Regions from separate parts of the Agrobacterium sp. 10T429 genome, predicted to be linked through region 2. Evidence: riboswitches for the same ligand, from Rfam matches in the RefSeq annotation. Region 2 holds a riboswitch; each other region holds the start of a gene.

Region 1 (7,177 bases), 160 kb from region 2:
GCCGCAAAGCCGCGTATGCAGCGATTTGAGCGCAAGGCGCGGATCGAGATGCCCCTCGCCCGTGAAATAAAGCCCGGAGCGAAACCGCCCGGCAAGGTCAGGCTCCAGAGCGGCGATTTCACCCTCATCCACCCACTGGTATCCAGTTGTTCTGCATGCGAAACGCGAAAGCTCGGCTTTGTCGCGGGCGGGCGCGACGACCAGCGTGCCGTGTCTGATGACAAGGCCGGGGGTCGCCTCATCCCACCAGTCGAGAGCCGCCTGGCCGAGCGTTAGTATCGCCTCGTCCGCACTTTCACGCTCGCACCAGGGCGCCAGCATTCCGCCCGCATAAAAGGATGCGCCGCGCGAGGCTTCAGCATTGCGCTCTGAAACCTCCACGGTTGCGCCGCGCCGCGCCAGTTCGAAGGCCGCCGTCAGACCGGCGACCCCCGTTCCCTTAACAAGAACACGCATGCTACTGGCCGTCTGCCGGGGTCGCGAGCGGCATGTAAAGCTCGCCACCTTCCTTGAAGCGCGCGGCCATGGCCTCCAGCCCTTCCTTCTGCGCCTCGGCGCGGATGTCGTGGGAAATCCGCATCGAGCAGAATTTCGGCCCGCACATGGAGCAGAAATGCGCGACCTTGTGCGCCTCCTTCGGCAGGGTCTCGTCATGGAAGGAGCGCGCCGTGTCCGGATCCAGCGACAGGTTGAACTGGTCTTCCCAACGGAACTCGAACCTTGCACGCGACAGCGCATCGTCCCGCACCTGTGCTGCCGGATGGCCCTTGGCGAGATCGGCCGCGTGAGCCGCGATCTTGTAGGTGATGACACCGACCTTCACGTCGTTACGATCAGGCAGACCGAGATGTTCCTTCGGCGTGACATAGCAGAGCATCGCCGTGCCAAACCAGCCGATCATCGCTGCCCCGATGCCGGAAGTGATGTGGTCGTAACCGGGGGCGATATCGGTCGTTAGCGGCCCAAGCGTATAAAACGGCGCCTCACCGCAGGTCTTCAACTGCTTGTCCATGTTCTCCTTGATCTTGTGCATCGGCACATGGCCGGGGCCCTCGATCATGACCTGGCAATCCTTCGCCCATGCGATCTGTGTCAACTCACCGAGCGTCTCCAGCTCGGCAAATTGCGCGGCGTCGTTGGCGTCGGCAATCGAACCGGGCCGCAACCCGTCACCCAGCGAGAAGGAAACATCATAGGCACGGCAGATGTCGCAGATCTCGTCGAAATGCTCGTAGAGGAAGCTTTCCTTGTGATGATGCAAACACCACTTGGCCATAATCGACCCGCCGCGTGAGACGATACCGGTGACACGGTTGACGGTAAGCGGAATGTAATGCAGCCGAACACCGGCATGGATGGTGAAATAATCCACGCCTTGCTCCGCCTGTTCGATCAACGTATCGCGGAACACTTCCCAGTTCAGGTCCTCGGCAATGCCGTTGACCTTCTCCAGCGCCTGGTAAAGCGGCACCGTGCCGATCGGTACCGGCGAATTGCGGATGATCCATTCGCGGATGTTGTGGATGTTGCGCCCGGTCGAAAGGTCCATGACGGTATCGGCACCCCAGCGGATCGCCCAGACCATCTTCTCCACCTCTTCGGCCATGGAGGAGGTGACGGCGGAATTGCCGATATTGGCGTTGATCTTGACCAGAAAATTACGGCCGATGATCATCGGCTCAAGCTCGGGGTGATTGATGTTGGCCGGGATGATGGCGCGACCCGATGCGACTTCCTGACGGACGAACTCCGGCGTCACATAATCAGGTATCTGCGCACCGAAACTCTCCCCATCACGAGCCAGATTCTCCTTCGACGCTTCGCGCCCCAGATTTTCGCGGATGGCGATGAACTCCATTTCTGGCGTGATGATGCCTGCCCGCGCATAGGCAAGCTGCGTTACGGCTTTTCCTTCCGTGGCCCTCAGCGGCTGGTGGCGCACGGCAAATTCAGGCGTCAGGCGCTCGCCAGTGGCAAAGCCGTTATCCTCCGGTTTGACGTGCCGACCGTCGTAAGCCGCGACATCGCCGCGCGCTACAACCCAGTCGTGACGCAGGCGCGGCAGACCCTTTTCGATCAGAACGTTATGCAATGGATCGGTATAGGGGCCTGAGGAATCATAGACCGTGACCGGCGGTTCTCCCGCCGTCGGGTGGACGGCGATTTCGCGCATCGGCACGCGAATATGCGGATGCAAAATTCCGGTTTTGTGGATTTTCGTGGAGGCGGGATGCGGCCCGGTTGTGACGACAAGCGGGATATTCTTGGCAACGATATTCATCATGAGGCTCCAAAGTTTGACAGTGGAGACCCAGTTCGAGCCGGAATGATGGAAAATACCGACGCATCGGCAGCGCAAGTTACACGCAATCCGACCTTCGGTCTTTGCACCGTCCCTACGCCAGTATGAACTGGATCAGGTTCAACGGGTCACTGCGCATAAAAGCAGAATCTCAGCCCCTTGACGGGACACCCCTGGTGAATGGACACAAGAGAAAACACCGCCCGACATTTGTCAAGGGTGCTGCTGATGGCTGGCAAAGGTGGACGAACAACAAAAGCGCCGTTAGTGGTAATTAACCTAACGGTTTAGGCGAATATTATCGTTTTCAAATTAACGATAAGCACAAACCATCCTGATGTTAAATTCATGGGAGATAAGTCGGAATGAATGCGACTATTCGTGAAATACTGGCAAAATTCGGCCAGCTTCCTACCCCCGTCGATACGATTGAAAACGAAGCAGATCTTTATGCGGCAGGTCTTTCTTCCTTTGCATCGGTGCAATTGATGCTGGGTATCGAGGAAGCTTTCGATATCGAATTCCCCGACAACCTCTTGAACCGCAAGTCCTTTGCCAGCATCAAGGCCATTGAAGACACCGTTAAGCTCATTCTGGATGGTAAAGAGGCAGCCTGATGAATGTGACCGTTGCGCCGCAGGATGAAACGCTGTCCGCGCGCGCAAGCCGCGTCGCAGCAATTGCCGCCAAACACGCGGACGAGGTGGACGTCACCGGTCGCTTCCCGGAGGAAGCCGTCAAGGCGCTGAGACAAGAGCGCCTTCTCGGCATTCAGGTCCCGTCCTCTCTTGGTGGCGAAGGCGCATCCATACAGCAAATCGCCGATATCTGCGCCCGGCTTGGCCAGGCCTGTTCGGCAACCGCGATGATTTTCGCCATGCACCACATCAAGGCATCGAGCCTTGTGGAACACGGCGAGACAAGCCCATGGCATGCGGGCTTCATGAGCCGCATTGCAAGCGAACAGCTTCTGCTCGCCTCGGCCACGACCGAAGGCGGAATCGGCGGCAATCTGCGCAATTCCATCTGCGCGATTGAGGTCGAAGGAGACATCTGCCGGCTGGAGAAGGACGCCACCGTCATTTCCTACGGCAGCAATGCGGATGCCATCCTCATCACCTCGCGCGCCCACAAGGATGCCGCCCCGGCCGATCAGGTGATGACCGTCTTCCTGAAAGATCAGTACAGGCTCGAGAAGACCCATGTCTGGGACACACTCGGCATGCGCGGCACCTGTTCGGACGGTTTCCTGTTCCGCGGCGAGGCGCCGGCGGTGCAGATATTCCCAAAACCCTTTGCGGAAATCGCCGCGCAATCCATGCTTGCAAGCTCGCATCTTCTGTGGAGCGCCGTTTGGTATGGCATCGCGTCGGATGCGATGCTGCGCGCGCAATCCTTCGTCAGGACGGCTGCACGCAAGTCGCCCGGTGTCACACCGCCAGGCGCTATCCACATTGCCGAAATTTCCACGAAATTGCAGGTGGTCAAATCCAACGTCATTGCGGGCGTAAAGGCTTACGAAGACACCAAGAGCGACCCGGACAAGCTGATGTCCATGGCGTTCGCGGTTGCCATGAACAATGTGAAGATCTGTTCTTCGGAAACCATTCTGGAGATCATCGACCAAGCGATGCTGGTCTGCGGCATCATGGGCTACAAGAACGGTACGCCCTACAGCCTTGGCCGACACCTGCGCGACGCGCATTCCGCGCGCCTGATGATTTCCAACGACCGTATTCTCGGCAATTCCGCCAATCTCCTGCTGGTTCACAAGCAGGACACCAGCCTCTTGGGATAAGACCATGGATATGCAAACATCGTTTCTCGATCGACTGTTCGAAGAAGGCCTGCTGATTGAAACGGGTGTCGATGGTCTTTACGGACGCAGCGGCCAGTTCGAGGATGTCATTGCCGCATTCGAACGCCTGATCGACCGCACCGGCGGCCCGGACAGTGCAGAGGCGATCCGCTTCCCGCCCGGCATCAACCGCGCCTATTTCGAAAAGAGCGGTTACATGAAAAGCTTCCCGCAGCTTGCGGGCACGGTGCATTCCTTCTGCGGTTGCGAACTTGACCATGTCAGCCTTCTCAAATCCATGGATGAGGGCGGCGACTGGACAAAGGACCAGAAAGCAACCGATATCGTGCTGACGCCGGCCGCTTGCTACCCTCTTTATCCGACCATCGCCAAGCGCGGCGCATTGCCTTCCGGCGGCGGTCTCTACGACATCCAGTCCTATTGTTTCCGCCATGAACCCTCGAAGGACCCGGCACGTCAGCAGCTTTTCCGCATGCGGGAATATGTGCGCATGGGCACGGAGAGTGATGTGACCGAATTCCGCCAGACATGGATGGATCGCGGCGTGGCGATGATGGAAGCCGTGGGCCTTGAAGTGACCATCGACGTGGCCAACGATCCCTTCTTCGGCCGCGCCGGCAAAATGCTCGCCAACAACCAGCGCGACCAGAACCTGAAATTCGAACTGTTGATCCCCGTCACATCCGCCACCAACCCGACGGCCTGCATGAGCTTCAATTACCATCAGGACGCCTTTGGCCAGAAATGGGGATTGAACCTCGACAATGGTGATGTGGCTCACACCGCCTGCGTCGGTTTCGGCCTTGAGCGCATTGCGCTGGCACTTTTTGCGCATCACGGTCTGGATGTAAAAACATGGCCCGAAAAGGCCTTGAAAACACTCTGGGGCTAACCATTCATGCGGCAGATTTTCCCCGGTCTCGATCCCAAAAACTATGTGCAGCACCCGCTTCATTCTTCGGAAAGAATGTGGCCGGAGACCAATTGCTACATCGATTTGTGGATCGAGGTGCTGGCCTCGAAAGGGTTGCCGCCTGAGGCCATGTTCGGCTTCACACTGACGCAGTATTTCGAAGGCGACCAGTTCACCTTCTTCAAGGTGCCGCTGGAAGATCTGGAAGCACTTTATGGCGTTCGCGCCACCGAACTTGCGATCTTCGACCGGGTTGAAAACCATATCGAAGCGCAGCTGGAGCGCGGCCGCATCTGCCTGGTCGAGATGGACAGCTTCTATATGCCCGATACCCACGGGGTGGGCTACCGGAAGGAACATGGCAAGACCACCATCGCCATCAACCGGCTGGACCTTGCAAACCGGGAACTCGATTATTTTCATAATGCAGGCTTTTTCCACCTGTCGGGCGAAGATTTCGACGGCCTGTTCCACCATCACCTGTCAGAGAGCGAGCCGCCCTTCCTGCCCTATACGGAATTTGCGAAATTCGCAGACAGCAACCCTTCGCCGGCGCATATCCGCAAAACGGCCGAACGGCTGCTGAAGTTTCATTTTTCACGGCGACCATCCGACAATCCGGTCAGGGCTTTTGCAGCCGTGTTTCCGGCTCAGGTCGAGAAGGTGGCAGACCGGCCGTTCGGCTTCTTCCACAAATATGCCTTCAATACGCTGCGCCAGCTCGGCGCCAATTTCGAACTGGCTGCGAGCCACCTCGAATGGCTGGACAAGAGCGAATTTGCTGAAGCGAGAGACCACGCGCTGCGCATATCCGAGGTCGCCAAGACCGTGCAGTTCCAGCTCGCTCGCGCCGTCACACGCCGTAAATTCGACGCGCTCGCCTCGGTGCTCGATCCGGCTGCGGAAGCATGGGATGGTGTGATGGAAGCCCTTGCGGCGAAATTGTCGAACACCAGCGAGGCCGCGTGAGGACTTATCTTTCGCGCGAAAGCGAAAAATTGCTGAGTGAAGGCTGGACGCTGACAATGACGTCCGCCAACGCCTGCGAAACGCCCTCTGAAATTCCCGCAACCCTTGAAAGCCTTCACGTGTCCGTTCCCGGAACAGTGGCGCAAGCTCTGGAACTGGCCGGAAAATTTGACCGTTTCAATCCGACACCATTGAACGACAGGGATGCCTGGTACCGTCTGACGATGATTTCCGACGTTCGGGAGCGGGCGATCCTGCGCTTCGATGGCCTGTCGACGATTGCAGAAATCTTCCTCAACGGCGAACTGATCGCCGCCAGCCAGAGCATGTTCGAAAGGCTGGAAGTGCCGGTTGAACTGACAGGCGCGGACGAACTATCGATCTGCTTCCGGGCACTTTCGCCGAGGCTCGAAAAAACCGGTCCGCGCGCCCGCTGGCGGCCGCAGATGATGAACACCCAAGGTCTGCGGCTTATCCGCACCACGGCGCTCGGATATATGCCGGGCTGGTGCCCGGAAATCCATGCCGCCGGCCCATGGCGACCGATCAGCCTTATAAGACAGTCAGGCGTGCTTTGCACAGTCCGGTCCTCGCTCGACGAAACCGGGACGGGAACGGTCAACATCGCCCTGGAGGCGAACAACGACATTCCATCCGCACGGCTCACCTGCGCCGGTTACAGCACCGATCTTTCCAGAGGTGAAAACGGCGAATTCTTGGGCGAACTCCGGATACCCGATGTCGAGACTTGGTGGCCGCATACCCACGGCAGACCGGCGCTTCATGAAGTCGTTCTGGAACTGGATGGTAAGCAACACAGGCTCGGGCGCACCGGCTTCAGGCGCGTGGAGGTGGATTACGGCGAAGACGGAAACGGTTTCGGCATCCGGATAAACGGGCACCCCGTTTTCTGCCGGGGCGCAGTCTGGACGACCGCCGACATCGTGCGCCTGCCGGGAACAAGACCGGACTATGAGCCTTGGCTTCGAAAAGCTGCCGAAGCCGGTATGAACATGATCCGCATCGGCGGCACGATGGCCTATGAAACGCCGGAGTTCTTCACGCTGTGCGATGAACTCGGCATCATGGTTTGGCAGGACGCCATGCTTGCCAATTTTGATTATCCAGCAAAGGATGAGGCGCTCAGCCAGCACATCGTTACGGAAGTCTCGCA
Region 2 (7,177 bases):
AGTTGAGGATGGTGATGCGATAGGATTGCTGCGGATTTTCCGAAACAGCCGTCAGCGCGCCGGCGATACGGGCGACAAGCCGCTCCGTCTTGGCATCACGATATTCGCCACCATAACTCGCCACAATACGCGGATGTTCGCGCGCACCCATCTGCGCACGGGGATCATTCTTCTGCACCTCTTCCACGGTCTGCGGATTGTCCGAAGGCCGCAAGGTGGACTGGTAGGCTGGGCTGAAGAGAGACTGACACGATGACAGGAATACGGCAGACGCCGTCAGCACGGAACACACGGCAGCCATCCTGCCCGAACGGCGAAGGCCTGAACGGGAGAAAAGCCTCCACTGCGCAGTCATGCTATTTCTCATTCTCTATGCCTGCCCCTAACGTTCCTGATCATCCGTTAATTGCAGACCAGAATAACAGATTCGCCCCAACGAGCCATGAATGTCGAAACGGTAAAAACGATCCATCAAGTCCGGAATATTCCTGAAGAACGCAATAATTCTCGTCTTTTCTCGGGCAACGACTTGAAACTGGCAAGTGCAAATTAACGCCATTGAAGTTATCTAAAGCGATTGCCAGCGGCACGCGTCGAAAATAAGGCGATCAGCCGTTCAGAAAACTGTCGACCGCCTTCACATTTTGTGTGGCGAAGAAATCTGCGGTCGAGCCCGCATAGACAACGCGGCCACGATCAAGAAAAACCACCCGCTGTGCCAGCTTTTTTATGTCGTCTGGATGGTGCGTAACAATAATCGCCGTATTTTTTGTTTCGGCATGCAAGTCGAGAAGCAGGGAGGTCATGCCCGCCCGCAGCCCCGGATCTAGCGCCGCGAAAGGCTCGTCCAGCAGCATGACAGGTTTTTTCCGGACCAGCGCACGCGCCAGCGCCGCCCTTTGCCTTTCCCCGCCGGAAAGCGTGCCCGGCAAACGTTTGTCAAAACCCGCAAGACCAACGCGTGTGAGCGCCACGTCGATCCTCTGCCTGTCTTCCTCCCCCAGCTTCAGCCCGGGGCTGATGCCGAGCGCGACATTGGTGAAGATATCGAGATGGGCGAAAAGATTATTATCCTGGAAGATCAAGGAGACCGGTCGTTCGGAAGGATCGAGCGCCTTCATGTCCCGCCCGCCGATCAGGACGCGCCCGGAATCGGGCAATTCAAAACCGGCGATGAGATTGAGGAGCGTCGACTTGCCAGAACCGGAGGCACCGACAACGGCGGTCATCTGGCCTTGCGGGAATGTACAGTCGAGATCGAAATCCTGCGTTCCGAGCCGCAGCCTGACCTTGTCCAGCCCCACGGCAAATTCGTCACCCGTCATATGCTCGCCCTTGCTGATTGGGATTGCCGTGAAACGCCGCCCGCGGCAAGCAGCAGGCAGACGACGCCAAGGATCAACGCGTATCCGGCGGCATCATTGGTGCGGTAGCTGCCCATATTGCTATAGACCAGCCATGGCAACGTGACGAAATTTTCCGATCCGAACAGGGCGACCGCCCCGAGATCACCGAGCGACAGAGCCATGGCAAAGGAAAACGCCATCAGCAGCGGCCGCCGCAGTACCGGCAGATCGGCGAACCGCAGCCGCGTCAGTCCCTGAAGCCCAAGGCTGGCGGAGAGCCGGGACGTGCGTAAAAAATGGCTGGTAAAGGCTGGCTCCAGCACCCGCATGGCAAGCGGCAACGCCATCAGCATGTTGATGAGTGCCACGAGAACGGGAGCATAAAAACTGACATCTCCAAAGGGCCGCAGCAACAGGAACCACCCGCTTCCCAGCACGACGGGCGGCACCAGCAGCACCAGCGATGACCCCGCCCCGAGCGTGGCGGACAAAAGGCGCAAGGGTTGAGCCGCGTGCCGTCTGGAACCCACGGCCTGTCGCGCACCGATGATCGCAAAGCAGCAGAGCACGACGAGAGTTGCGGAGAACGCAGCGATTGCAAAGCTGGTCGCCGCCGCACGCAGGAAGATCGGCGCTGACAAAAGACGCGGCAGATCGGCCCCCAAACCCGAGACGGTTATGGCAACAAGCGGCAGGCCGACCAGCAGAACCGCAAAAATGATTGCCGCTCCGTCCCACAGGCGCGCGCCAACACGCTTGCCGTCGAAACGGCGAACAGGGCGGCCAAGCGAGGCAATTTCCGCCTCGGGCGATGGCAAAAAGGCAAGAAGGCCGAGCAGAACTGCTGTGATTGCAATCTGCAAAACCGAAAGCGCGATTGCCCGTTCCGGATCGAAATCAAACCGCAACGCCTGATAGATTGCGACCTCAAGTGTCGTCGCCGCCGGTCCACCGCCCAGCAGAAGCACTAGCGTGAAGCTGGTGGCGCACAGCATGAAGACAAGCCCGGCAATACCGGGAACAAGCCGCGAGACGGCCGGCCACTCGATGAAGCGGAAAACCGAAACCGGCCCCATGCCAAGACTTGCCGCCATCCGCCAATATTCGCCCGGAATCCGCTCCAGCCCGGCTAGCATCAGCCGCACCGCAAGCGGCAGATTGAAAAACACATGGGCGACGAGAATGCCGGAAAGGCCGTAAATACTGAAGGGCTGCTCCGCACCGGCAAAAACAAGGGCAGTATTCAAAACACCCTGCCTGCCCCAGATCGTGATGATGCCAAAGGCACCAACGATGACCGGCAGCCCCATCGGCACAGCCATCAACCTGATAATCCAAATCCGCCCCGGAAAATCCTGTCTGCGGGAGAGCGCAAGCGCCATCGGCAGGCCGAGAACAATAGAAAGAACAGTGGACAACGTTGCCTGATAGAGCGTGAAGCGCAGGATTCGCAGCGTGTAGGCATCCACGATTCCGGCGGCGGATGTACCGGCATCGAACGACAGTAGTGCTGATACAGCAAGCGCCATGAACAGGAAAACGGCGGCAAACGCCGCCGTTCCGCCAATGATCGACCATCTGTAGTCGCGACGCAGCATCATGCGCGGGCGTGCCTCTTGCTCAGTTCATGCTCATGGCCGCAAGCCATTCGTCGATCCAGGCCTTGCGGTTCTTCGCCACCTCTTCCGGGTCCATCAGGAAGGTCTTCTGCGGTACGACGAGTTTGGAAAATGCCTCGGGCAGGGGCGTGGAAGTTGCCGCGACCGGCATCATCCAGTTGTTTTCCGGAATGGCATCCTGAAATCCTGATGTGAGCGTGAAAGCGAGGAACTGCTTCGCCAGCTCCTTGTGTGGCGCGTTTTTGAGAAGGCCGGAAACCTCGATCTGGATGTAGTGCCCCTCGGAAAAACCCGCGGCCTGATAGCGATCCGTCTTTTCCGAAACCATGTGATAGGCAGGCGACGTGGTGTAGGAGAGCACCATCGGCACCTCACCCTTGGTGAAAAGGCCATAGGATTCCGACCAGCCCGGCGTGACGGTGAGAATGCGCTTCCGGAGCTTCGCCCAGGCTTCCGGTGCCTTGTCGCCGTAAACGGACTTCACCCAGAGCAGCAGGCCAAGCCCCGGCGTGGAGGTGCGCGGGTCCTGAATGGCGATTTTCTGTGAAGGATCGCCGTCCACCAGATCTTTCAGGCTCGTCGGCGGATTTTTTATCGTCTGCGTGTCATAGACAACGGCGAAATGACCGTAGTCGTAAGGGACGAAAATATCGTCCTTGTAACCGCCCGGCACCTTGGCCGCCGATGCATCGATACCGCTGATATCGAAGAGGCCGGTCTGTTTCGCTTCCGCGACCAGATTGGTGTCGAGACCAACAACGACATCCGCCTTCGACGCCGCCCCTTCAAGCTTCAGGCGGTTAAGCAGCGCCACGCCATCCGCCACACCGACGAAATTGACCGTGCAATTGCACACCTTCTCGAAGGCCTCTTTCACCTTGGGGCCGGGACCCCATTCGGAAACGAAGCTTTCATAGGTATAGACGGTCAGTTCCTGTCTGTCCTGAGCAGTGGCAATACCGGGCAGAAACAACGAAACGGCAACGAGGGAATTCAGGAAAAGACGACGGCGCACGGGTATCTCCTCAAAAAACGAAAAGGGAAATAGCCGCTTGCCTTAAGCCGTCTAATCCCTCCGCCGGTATGAACCGGATCAGGTTCTTCGGGTTGGCAAGCCTCTCAGCCTTTTGCACGCAAGCACAAAAGACACCCCGTTAGATCAAGATGATGATGTAGTCCCGCTGTCTCTGATTGGCAAGATGGCTGCCGTCAGGCCTGCTGCACCATGTGCACCAGTTCCCAGACATGGCCGTCGGGATCCTGAAAACTACCGGCATACATGAAACCGTGATCCTGAACCGGTTTCCAGCTGCTGCCACCCGAGGCGAGCGCCGTTTCGATCATCCGGTCGATTTCCTCACGGCTTCCCGCTGTGAGACAGGTCAGGACCTCGGTGCTGCGTTTGGCGTCGGCGATATCGCCATTGATGAAATCGCGAAAACGCTCCTCCTGAAGAAGCATCACGAAAATGTTCTCCTCAACGATCATGCAGAGCGTGCGGTCATCCGAATATTCCGGATTGAAGGTGAAACCGAGAGCCGTGAAGAAGCTTCTCGATGTCTCGATATTCTTGACCGGCAGATTGACGAAGATCATGCGCATTTTCTGAACTCCTCCGAACCCGCACAGGAAACGGCAATTCCGCCTCCCTGTCAAAGGTGGATGAGACCTCAGTCAAGAAATCGCAACCAAGTCACCCTTCAATTTCCTCGCGCAGCATCTCCAGCTCCAGCCATTCCTCTTCCATGGCTTCGAGCTTTTCGCGCAGCTTCGTCATTTCCTGCGCCAGCGTATTGAAGGTAGCCGGGTCCTTGGTGAACAGATTGGGATCGGCCATGCGCTGCTCACGCTTGGCGATTTCGCCCTGCGCCTTCTCCATCTCCTTTGGAAGGTTTTCGAGCGCAAATTTTTGCTTGAAGGAAAGCTTGCCCTTGGCCTTTGAAGGCTCCTGCGACGCGGAGGCGGAAGGGGCGGTCTTTGCCTTTTCCTGCTTCTCCGCCTTGCGCTTTTCTTCCGCAGCACCCTTGCGTTGCGCCATCATGTCCGAATAGCCGCCGGCATATTCGATCCAGCGTCCGTCCGGCTGGTCCGGATTGGCGGGCGCGATTGTGGAGGTGACGGTACGGTCGAGGAAATCGCGGTCGTGGCTGACGAGAATGACCGTGCCGGAAAAGCCCGCAACGATCTCCTGCAACAGATCGAGCGTTTCGATATCGAGATCGTTGGTCGGCTCGTCAAGGATCAGCAGGTTGGTAGGCCGCGCCAGAATGCGCGCAAGAATAAGACGGGCGCGCTCACCACCGGAGAGGTTGCGGATGGGCGTGCGGGCCTGTTCCGGCTGGAACAGGAAGTCCTTCATGTAACCCGTCACATGTTTCAACTCGCCATTGACCAGCAAATTGTCGCCGCGACCGTCGGTGAGGTAATGAGCGAGCGTATCGTTTGGATTGAGATCTTCACGCTTCTGGTCAAGTGTCGCGATTTCCAGATTGGTGCCGAGCTTTACCGTGCCGCTATCGGGCTGAAGCTGGCCGGTCAGCATCTTCAAAAGCGTTGTCTTGCCGGCACCGTTCGGCCCGACGAGACCGATGCAATCACCGCGATGCACCCGCAGCGAAAACGGCGCGATGATCACGCGCTCGCCGTAAGACTTGGTGATTGCGTCTGCCTCGATGACCAGTTTGCCGGATTCCCGCACCTCCGCAGCCGTCGCCTGCACGCTGCCCTGCGGTCCCTTGTGGCCGCGATAGTCCGCACGCATTGCCTGAAGCTCGCCCACGCGGCGCATGTTGCGCTTGCGTCTCGCGGTCACGCCGTAACGCATCCAGTGTTCTTCACGCTCGATGGCCTTGCCGAGCTTGTGCTGCTCCAGCTCTTCCTCTTCCAGCACCTTGTCGCGCCATTCCTCGAAATGCGCAAAACCGCGATTGAGACGACGGGACTGGCCGCGATCCAGCCACACGGTCGAGGTCGAAACCTTCTCCAGAAAACGCCTGTCGTGCGAGATCAGCACCAGCGCGCTACGCGTCTGCTGCAACTCGCCTTCAAGCCATTCGATGGTGGGCAGGTCCAGATGGTTGGTCGGCTCGTCCAGCATCAGAATATCGGGTTCAGGCGCCATGACGCGGGCAAGGGCCGCACGCCGCGCTTCGCCGCCGGACAGGCTATCCGGATGTTCCTGTCCCGTCAGGCCCAGATGCTCGAGAATATAGGTAACGCGATAGGGATCGTCGCCAGGTCCCAGCCCCGCCTCGGCATAGGCCTGCACAGTGTCGTAACCGGCAAAATCCGGCGCCTGTTCCAGATAACGGATGGTGGCGGAGGGGTGACGGAAAACCTCGCCCGACTGCGCCTCGACCAGACCGGCGGCGATCTTCATCAGGGTCGACTTGCCCGAACCGTTGCGTCCGACAAGGCAGATGCGGTCGCCCGGCTCCACCTGAAGATTGGCGCCGTCGAGCAGCGGGGTCACGCCGAAGGTCAGCTTGATGTCATCGAGTTTCAAAATTGGGGGTGCCAAGGCGTCAGGCTCCGGTCAGATCATAAGGGCGGGCGAGCACGATGGCTTTTCCGCTTTTCAGCGAGAAATGCACAGGGCCGCCATTCGCGACATTGGAAATAGTGCGGGAAGAGCCGAAAGCAAGCGGGAAATCCTTGAGAGGATAACGCACATTGCCGATATCGAGCCCCACAAGGTCGGTAAACCCGGCAACGGAAAACAGCGCACCGGGAGGCAGATCAAGATCGAACGACCCTGCCAGCAGCGGGCGGGCCTCCTCTTCGCCGGAGGTCAGCGTAACGTTGAGACCACGCTCAGTAAGCGCCACCGCGTAAAGAAGGTGCTGAAGTGCGTGGTCGCTTCTCGCTCCACCAAGCGCACCGGCAAGCACCAGAGAACGCGCGCCGCGGGCAAGTGCCTCCGACACCGCAATTTCGCCATCGGTCACAGCCTTTGCAGCGGGATAGGGCTGTCGCACCACATCGGGCCAGGCGTTCAGCAGGTCCTTGTCGGTGGAATCGAAATCCCCCACCCAGAGCTCGGGAGTGAGCCCGAGCGGTGCGGCATGGCGCATGCCGCCATCGGCCGCAATCACACGGCTACCCTCAACCGCCGCTTTGAGGCGGTCGGTAACGGTGACATCGCCGCCAAGCAGAATGGTGAAGCGTTCTCTATCCATGCCCTGCCTTATCGCACCTCAGGCAAAAATGGAA
Region 3 (7,177 bases), on a different contig from region 2:
CGGTAATCAACCTTGTTCATGCTCAATCCTCGCATGGTTTATTATGTCTTCGCCGGAAATTTCTGAAAGCACATCCAGAAATGCCGGCTCGAATGTGCCGGGGCCTTTGGCGTTTTTCGCTGCCAGTTCGGCTGCGACACCCGTGATGGCGAGGGCGGCGGCGGCGGCCGTCAGTGCGTCTTTTTCCACCGCCATGAAGGCGGCGATGACGCCACCCGATAGGCAACCCGTGCCTGTCACCTTCGCCATCCACGGGTGACCGTTGACGATTCTGACGCTCCTTGTGGCGTCGCGCAGGTTATCGACAGGTCCGGTCTCTATCCTGATGGCGTTCGGAACAGCACCGATCAGGCTCATCTCAGCGCTGTTGCCGCGCACGATGGTGGGTCCAAGCGAGATCAGGTCACGCGCGAACGCCAGTCGCGATGGCGAATAGTCGCAATGCACGGGGTCCAGAATCCACGGCTTGCCAGCCGCGCGGGCGATCTCGACGGCAAATCGAATGACTTTTCGCCGGTCGGCGTCGAGCGTGCCGAGATTGATCGTCACCGCATCGGCTTTCGTGACGAAAGCACCGATTTCTTCGAGTGAGGTTGTCATCGAGGGTATGCCGCCGACAACGGTAATGCCGTCCGCGGTGAATTTCTGTACCACGGTGTTCATCAGGCAATGCACGCGCGGGCGCGTCTGCCTTACCCTTTCGAGGATCTCTGCGGCCTTCGCCGCAGTCGGAAAACTGTTTGCCATGGTCATTGCAACTCCACGGCAATGTCTTCCACCGCCGGCGCCTGCTTGATCAGTTGCATGTCTTGCATGAAGGTGCCGAAGCGTGTGTAGCGGGCGCGATCGAGTGCGGCTGGACGTTTGGCGAAACGCGGCAGCGTATCGAAAAACGCCTGTTTGTTCAGCGCGTCGTCAAGGTTCGGATAGGCCTTGATGAAAAGCTGCCAGGATTCTTGCGGGTGGTTGGTGATGAAAATCGCGGCCTGCTCAACGGCCGAGAGAAAACGCGGCAGGCGGCTGTCTTTCACGAGATCACGATGGGTGACGAAGATGAGCTCGTCATAGGCGGGCACGCCATGTTCCTCGGGGAAGAACGAGCGGCCTTCGTGGCCTTCAAGCTTCATCTGCGTCAGTTCGAAATTACGGAAACCGCCAAGCGTGGCATCGACCTTGCCGGCGATCAGGGATGGCGAGAGTGAGAAATTGACGTTGACCAGTTCAACATCGTCCTTTGTCAGTCCCTCCTTCTCCAGCATGCGCTTCAGCATCGCATCCTCGAAACCGGAAACCGAGAAGCCGACCTTCTTGCCTTTCAGGTCCTTCAGGCTCTTGATCGGCCCGTCGGCCAGAACGGTGACGGTGTTCAGCGGGGTTTCGACCAGCGTGCCGAAACGGACGAGCGGCAGCCCTGCATCGTGGTCGAGATAGAGGTTCGGCTGGTAGTGTACACCGATATCGGCCTGTTTTGCCGAGACAAGACGCGGCACGGCGGATGGGTCCGCAGGCGGAACCAGCTCAACGTCCAGCCCGGCATCTGCGAACAGGCCGCGTTCCTTGGCAATCACCATCGGTGCATGGTCCGGGTTCACGAACCATTCCAGCAACACGGTAAGCTTGTCGGCCGCCTGCGATTGCACAGGCGAAAGCACGCTTGCTGCCGCGACGACGAGGGAAAGAAGAGTTCGTTTCATGGTGCCGAAAGTCTCCGCAAATGTTTGAAAGGAATGAGATGGTCTGTTTCTTTGGCCCAGGGGGCGAGGTTGGCCGTTGCCCGGTCGACGACAAGCCGCAGCAGCACCGCCATGACGGCGAGAATGGTCATGGCGGCGAACATTGTGTCGGTCTGCATGCGGGCATTGGACTGGATCATGACAAAACCGAGCCCGGCGGAGGCGCCCACCCATTCGCCAATGACCGCGCCGAGCGGGGCGAGCGGAGCTGCGACCCTCAGCCCGGAAATGAGTGAGGGAAGCGCCAGCGGCACACGCAGCCGGGTGAGGATTTGCCAGTGGCTCGCCTCCGTCAGCGAGGCGGCATCGAGGATTGTCCGATCCGTGCGATTGAGGCCGTCGGTGAAGGCTGAAGCGACGGGGAAAAAGATGATGATCGCCGTCATGACAACTTTCGAGGCCATGCCGAAACCGAACCAGAGTACGAGAATGGGGGCCAGCACGAAGACCGGAAATGCCTGCAACACGAGAACCATGGGCCAGACGAGGCGGCCAAAACGCGGGACGGCGGCAATCGTAAAGGCAACGAGAATGCCGGCGGCAATGCCAGCCGCAAGCCCGACAGCCATTTCACCTGATGTCACCATGGCCTGTCCGAACAGGAAGGCTGGCTGGCGCAGGAGTGCTGCGGCAACATCGGCGGGCGAGGGCAGGATGTAGCGGGGCGGTGCAAACAGCCAGATGCCCAGCTGCCAGACAATCAGAATAAGGACGACGCCCTTCAGCGCATGGGAGGCACGCATCGGCCGGGGCTCAGACGCAGCCGTACCGTATACGAAGGGAAGGATGTTTCATCATCATCGTTCGGTCTCCAGCTGTGGCGATCACGGAGATCCGGGCAAAGCGGAGAAGAGAAAGGGCAGTACCGCAAACGCGCTACAGTTTCCGTTCCTACGCCGGCATGACCCGGATCAGGTTCAAGGGTCCGGCTCATCGCCATCTCAGCACCGTCTGGTGCTCCCCTCGGAAGAGACTGTTTTGCTAGGAGGGTTTTGAAGTAATGTCAACGTTGAAAGTTAACGAGAATATTGGCGCATTTGCCGCGAACATATTAGTTGTTGATTATATTAAGTTTATCAAAAATTAGTTATTTATTGAAACCGCTTTTCAATTCCGCTGTATTAGCTTCAGCTCCCAGATTGGTTGGGGGCGAACTTGAAAAACTTCTGGCGAGAGAAATCTGGAAATTTTGGCATTCTGACCGCGCTGCTCATGGTGCCTCTGTGCGGGGCTGCCGGTGTGGCGCTCGATATTACGCGCGGCATGTCGGTCAAAGCCGATCTGCAGCAGGCGGCGGATTCCGCGGCTCTGGCGGCAGTCGCCGATATGTCCGCAAGTGTTCAGGCGGCAAAGAAGATGTCGGGGGACGGTGTCATTCCCGTCGGCAATGAAGAAGCCCGGGCATTCTTCGATGGCAATCAGCGCGGCGACGCGGACTACACCATTACCTCTGTCGATGTTTCGGTGATCAAGCACGGCAATGTGGTCGAGTCGTCCGTCAGCTTCAAGGCGTCGGTCAGCACGACCCTCTCAGGGCTTCTGGGGAAGGATTTCGTTTCGGTTGGCGGCACGGCCACGGCCAAATACGAAACGGAAACCTTCAGCGATTTCTATCTTCTGCTTGATAATACGCCCTCCATGGGAGTGGGCGCGACACCCACGGATGTTGCCACCCTGGTTGCGAACACTGGCGATAAATGCGCTTTTGCCTGTCACATCGTGAAGGACGGCGTGGCAGACCCGAACAGCTATTACTTCAAGGCCAAGAAACTCGGGGTTACAACGCGTATCGACGTGGTTGCCAAGGCAACCGCCAGCCTGATGGACACGGCAAAGTCCACGCGCAAAAGCAGCAATCAATATCGCATGGCCGTCTATACCTTTGGGGAACGGGCGGAAGATACCAAGCTGCTTGAGGTCGTTTCGCTAACCTCGGATCTCGACGCAGCAAAGAAAAAAGCTGGTGAAATCAACCTGATGTCAATCCCCTATCAGGGATACAACAACGACCAGCAAACAGATTTCGACCGGGCACTGATCCAGATTGGAGATAAGGTCGGCAGTTCGGGCACGGGCGCAAGCTCGGCAAATCCGGATAAGGTTATTTTCTTTGTTTCAGACGGGGTGGGCGACAGTTACAAGCCGTCCTCCTGTACGAAAAAACTGACAGGAGGCCGCTGTCAGGAGCCGATCGACATCAAAGACTGTACGAAACTGAAGGAAAAGGGTTTTCGTATCGCGGTGCTTTATACCACCTATCTGCCGCTGCCGACGAATGACTGGTATAATAGCTGGATCAAGCCCTTTCAGGCGGAAATCGGCTCACGCATGCAGAGCTGCGCTTCCCCGGGTCTGTACTTCGAAGTCAGCCCGTCCCAGGGCATCAGCGACGCGATGACGGTACTGTTCAAGAAAGCCATTACATCACCACGCCTGACGGGCTGATGGCCGTTTAGCGAGGCCTGTTAGAGCATCGGTTGAACGCCGCAATATTTGCGGCGTTTTTTGGAAATGGCCGGAAGGTGATGCTTCAAGCGATATTGCGAAGCTGTTCAAATAACGCAGTAAAGGGCGTTTCAGCGCGGTAGAACACAGCCGGCTGGCCTATCGGAGCCTCCACGGTGATCTCGTGCCCGCCAAAATACCGCGCGCCACTCCAAAGATGCATCCATTCCCCATCGCCCGGAAGGTAAAGCGTGCGCTGCGTCTCCCCCGCCTTCCAAACTGGTGCGACCAGCATGTCGGCCCCATAGAGATAGCTGTCCTGAATGGCATAGGTCTGCCGGTCGTTCTCGTGATGCAGGAAAAGCGGGCGCTGTACCGGCAGGCCGGTTTTGGCCGCTTCAGTGGAAAGCGATTTCAGATAGGGGGCGAGTGCGACATAGATCGCCGTCATGCGGGCAAAATGGCCAAGAACCGTCTCGTCCTGATCGATCTGGAGATTGTCGCGCGGGCGATTGCCCTCATGGGTGCGCATGACAGGAGTAAAGGCTGCCATCTCCGTCCAGCGCATGATGAGTTCCGGGGTTCTGACATTGCCGAACAGGCTGGTATAACCGCCAATATCGGAATGGTGATAGGCATTGCCGAGAAGACCGGAGGACAGCGCACCGCATATGACGGTGACGAGACCGTCATGGCGGGAGAAATCGACAGACTGGTCGCCGCCCCACAGCAGCGGGCAGTGGGCTTGCACACCGGTAAAGCCCGCCCGCATGAAGAACAGCGCTTCGCCGGTTTTGCCGCGGCTTTCAACGGCCTTGGCGTTGACCTCTGCCCAGAGCGTCGGCCAGGCATTGTGCATCAGCTTGGCGTCGATGCCGTTCGATAGCGTGATGTCGATCGGCAGATATTCGCCGAAATCGGCCATCCAGCCGGAAAGGCCGAAATCAAGCATGTTCTTGCCGATGATCTCTTCGGAAAACCACTCGGCTGCGGCCGGATTGGTGAAATCGACCACGCCACAATCGAACTCGCCGAAATCCACGAGCGCCGTCTTGCCGTCCGCGCCGGTGGCGAAATAACCGGCCGCCAACGCCTCCGGAAAAAGCGGGCCGTCGACGCAGAGATAGGGGTTCACGTATCCCAGAAAACGAATGCCCTGATCGGCAAGCTCGGCGATCTTCTGACGCAAATGCGGATAACGCGCCTCATTGGCCTGCCAGTCCCAGAAGAGCCGGGCGCCGAAGGATGTCTGGCGAAGCCCCACCCAGTCCTCGCACCACAGGCCGGAGACCTTGGTTCCGGCAGCGCGGATTTTTTCCAGCCGGGCGAAGGAGTTGCCGCCATCCTTTAACCCGATGATCGCGCCGCCATAGACCCACTCCGGCAGTTCCGGCTGGCGTCCGAACCGCAGCGAGAGGGCGGAAACGATATCGGTGAAACGATCGCCGGTGAAAAACTCGATCCTCTCGGGGATCGCCCATATCTCGACTTCGTGGAAATCTTCGTCGCGGAAATCGAAGACCGAATAGGCGCTGGTTTCCACATGCAGCGCATATTTGCGCGACGACAGATAGGTCGGCTGCGGGTAATTGGTGTTGTAATAATCGCCACCCGCCTTGCCGCTGACGTCAGCCTTGAAGGTGATTTCAGCGGTCTTGTCGCGGCCGACACCGGGTTCGGAGGTCCAGAGCGGAAAGCGGCGGCCGCGCATGTCGAAATAGGACATCTGTTCGCCACCGCCCCAGACATGTTCGTCTTCATCTGCGATGATCCGCAGCCACAGCCGATTGATGGTTTCATCCAGCGCCGTGACCCTGATGGCATTTCCATCCAGCGCCAGATGAAGGCGTGCGGCCTGCCCGGGTGCGGAAGACAGCGTAACGCTGTCGCCACTGACTTCGGCGTGGCGCAGCGCAGTTCGTTCGATGACATAGTCCTCGATATCGAAATTGCCGCGATACATATCCATCCGCTCCTTGCCCAAACCGGCGAAGAAAGCCGGGTTCTCAGGCGAATGAGAAAGAATGGTGTGGCTGCCAATCGCAAGCGTGAAGCCGTCTTTGGTCTTTTCGAATTGCATGACTATACCTGTTTAACCCTTAAGACCGCCGGCGGTGAGACCGGAGACGACGCGTTCCTGAAAGATGACGATCAGGATCGCAACCGGGACGATGCCGACCACCAGCGCCGCCGAGATGACGGGCCAGGGGAAAGCGAACTCACCCTGGTAAAGCTGGATGCCGACCGGCAGCGTGCGCAGTGCCGGATTGGAATTGAAGGAAAGCGCCAGCAGGAATTCGTCCCAGGCGTTCACGAAAGCGAGAATACCGGCGGTGAAGACGCCTGGCGCGCATAGCGGCACGACAACCTTGAACAGCGCGCCGATGCGGGTGCAGCCATCAATCATGGCGGCGTTTTCCAGATCGCGCGGGATGCTTTCGAAGAAGGACACCAGCATCAGCGTGCAGACCGGCAGGGAGAGCACGGTGTAAGGCAGTATAAGAGCGGTCCAGCTATTGAGCAGGTTGAGCGCACGCATGATCTCGAACAGAGGCACCAGCAGCGTTACCAGCGGGAATGTGGAAACGGCGATGATGAGCGAGAGGATCAGCGCCCGGTACTTGAGATCGAGCCGCGCCAGCGCATAGGCTGCCAGCACCGAAATCAGAATTGTGAGTGCCGTGGAAAGCAGCGCGACCATGAAGCTGTTGAACAGGAAGAGGTGCAACGGCTGGTCGGAAAAGGCCTGCATGTAATTGGCAAGCGTCGGCGCATGCGGAAACCATGTGATCGGTTTCACCGTCAGTTCCGCTTCGGTTTTCAGCGAGGTGAACAGGATCCATATTGCCGGAAACAGGCCGTTGACCAGCAATATGGAGGCCGCAATGAAGCGCAGCGGCTTGCCGGAGAAGAAGGAGGACAGACCGGAGGAGGTCGCAACGGTGCTCATGGGATCAGTCCTTCGTCCTGATAATGCGGAGATAAACGGCGGTGACGCA

The links. Region 2 has a riboswitch for thiamine pyrophosphate ahead of thiB (thiamine ABC transporter substrate binding subunit). Riboswitches for the same ligand answer to the same signal wherever they lie in the genome.
Region 1: linked by a shared signal. The riboswitch ahead of thiC (phosphomethylpyrimidine synthase ThiC) and the one ahead of thiB (thiamine ABC transporter substrate binding subunit) in region 2 are both predicted to bind thiamine pyrophosphate.
Region 3: linked by a shared signal. The riboswitch ahead of AC1DCP_RS09990 (ABC transporter permease) and the one ahead of thiB (thiamine ABC transporter substrate binding subunit) in region 2 are both predicted to bind thiamine pyrophosphate.

The regions. Positions count from the first base shown of each region.
Region 1 is NZ_JBFTGV010000004.1:352,552-359,728, reverse strand. It holds gene thiO (glycine oxidase ThiO) at 1-456, opposite strand, end outside; gene thiC (phosphomethylpyrimidine synthase ThiC) at 458-2,281, opposite strand; TPP riboswitch at 2,376-2,487, opposite strand; gene AC1DCP_RS12945 (acyl carrier protein) at 2,668-2,919, shown strand; gene AC1DCP_RS12940 (acyl-CoA dehydrogenase family protein) at 2,919-4,100, shown strand; gene AC1DCP_RS12935 (amino acid--[acyl-carrier-protein] ligase) at 4,105-5,013, shown strand; gene AC1DCP_RS12930 (DUF1839 family protein) at 5,020-6,003, shown strand; gene AC1DCP_RS12925 (glycoside hydrolase family 2 protein) at 6,000-7,177, shown strand, end outside.
Region 2 is NZ_JBFTGV010000004.1:194,982-202,158, reverse strand. It holds gene AC1DCP_RS12255 (M48 family metalloprotease) at 1-301, opposite strand, end outside; gene AC1DCP_RS12250 (thiamine ABC transporter ATP-binding protein) at 609-1,325, opposite strand; gene thiP (thiamine/thiamine pyrophosphate ABC transporter permease ThiP) at 1,322-2,947, opposite strand; gene thiB (thiamine ABC transporter substrate binding subunit) at 2,967-3,980, opposite strand; TPP riboswitch at 4,019-4,129, opposite strand; gene AC1DCP_RS12235 (VOC family protein) at 4,175-4,567, opposite strand; gene AC1DCP_RS12230 (ABC-F family ATP-binding cassette domain-containing protein) at 4,659-6,485, opposite strand; gene AC1DCP_RS12225 (thiamine diphosphokinase) at 6,490-7,143, opposite strand.
Region 3 is NZ_JBFTGV010000003.1:130,138-137,314, reverse strand. It holds gene thiE (thiamine phosphate synthase) at 1-20, opposite strand, end outside; gene AC1DCP_RS10000 (hydroxyethylthiazole kinase) at 7-747, opposite strand; gene AC1DCP_RS09995 (ABC transporter substrate-binding protein) at 750-1,694, opposite strand; gene AC1DCP_RS09990 (ABC transporter permease) at 1,691-2,476, opposite strand; TPP riboswitch at 2,605-2,707, opposite strand; gene AC1DCP_RS09985 (TadE/TadG family type IV pilus assembly protein) at 2,889-4,178, shown strand; gene AC1DCP_RS09980 (alpha-glucosidase) at 4,264-6,258, opposite strand; gene AC1DCP_RS09975 (carbohydrate ABC transporter permease) at 6,271-7,128, opposite strand; gene AC1DCP_RS09970 (carbohydrate ABC transporter permease) at 7,133-7,177, opposite strand, start outside.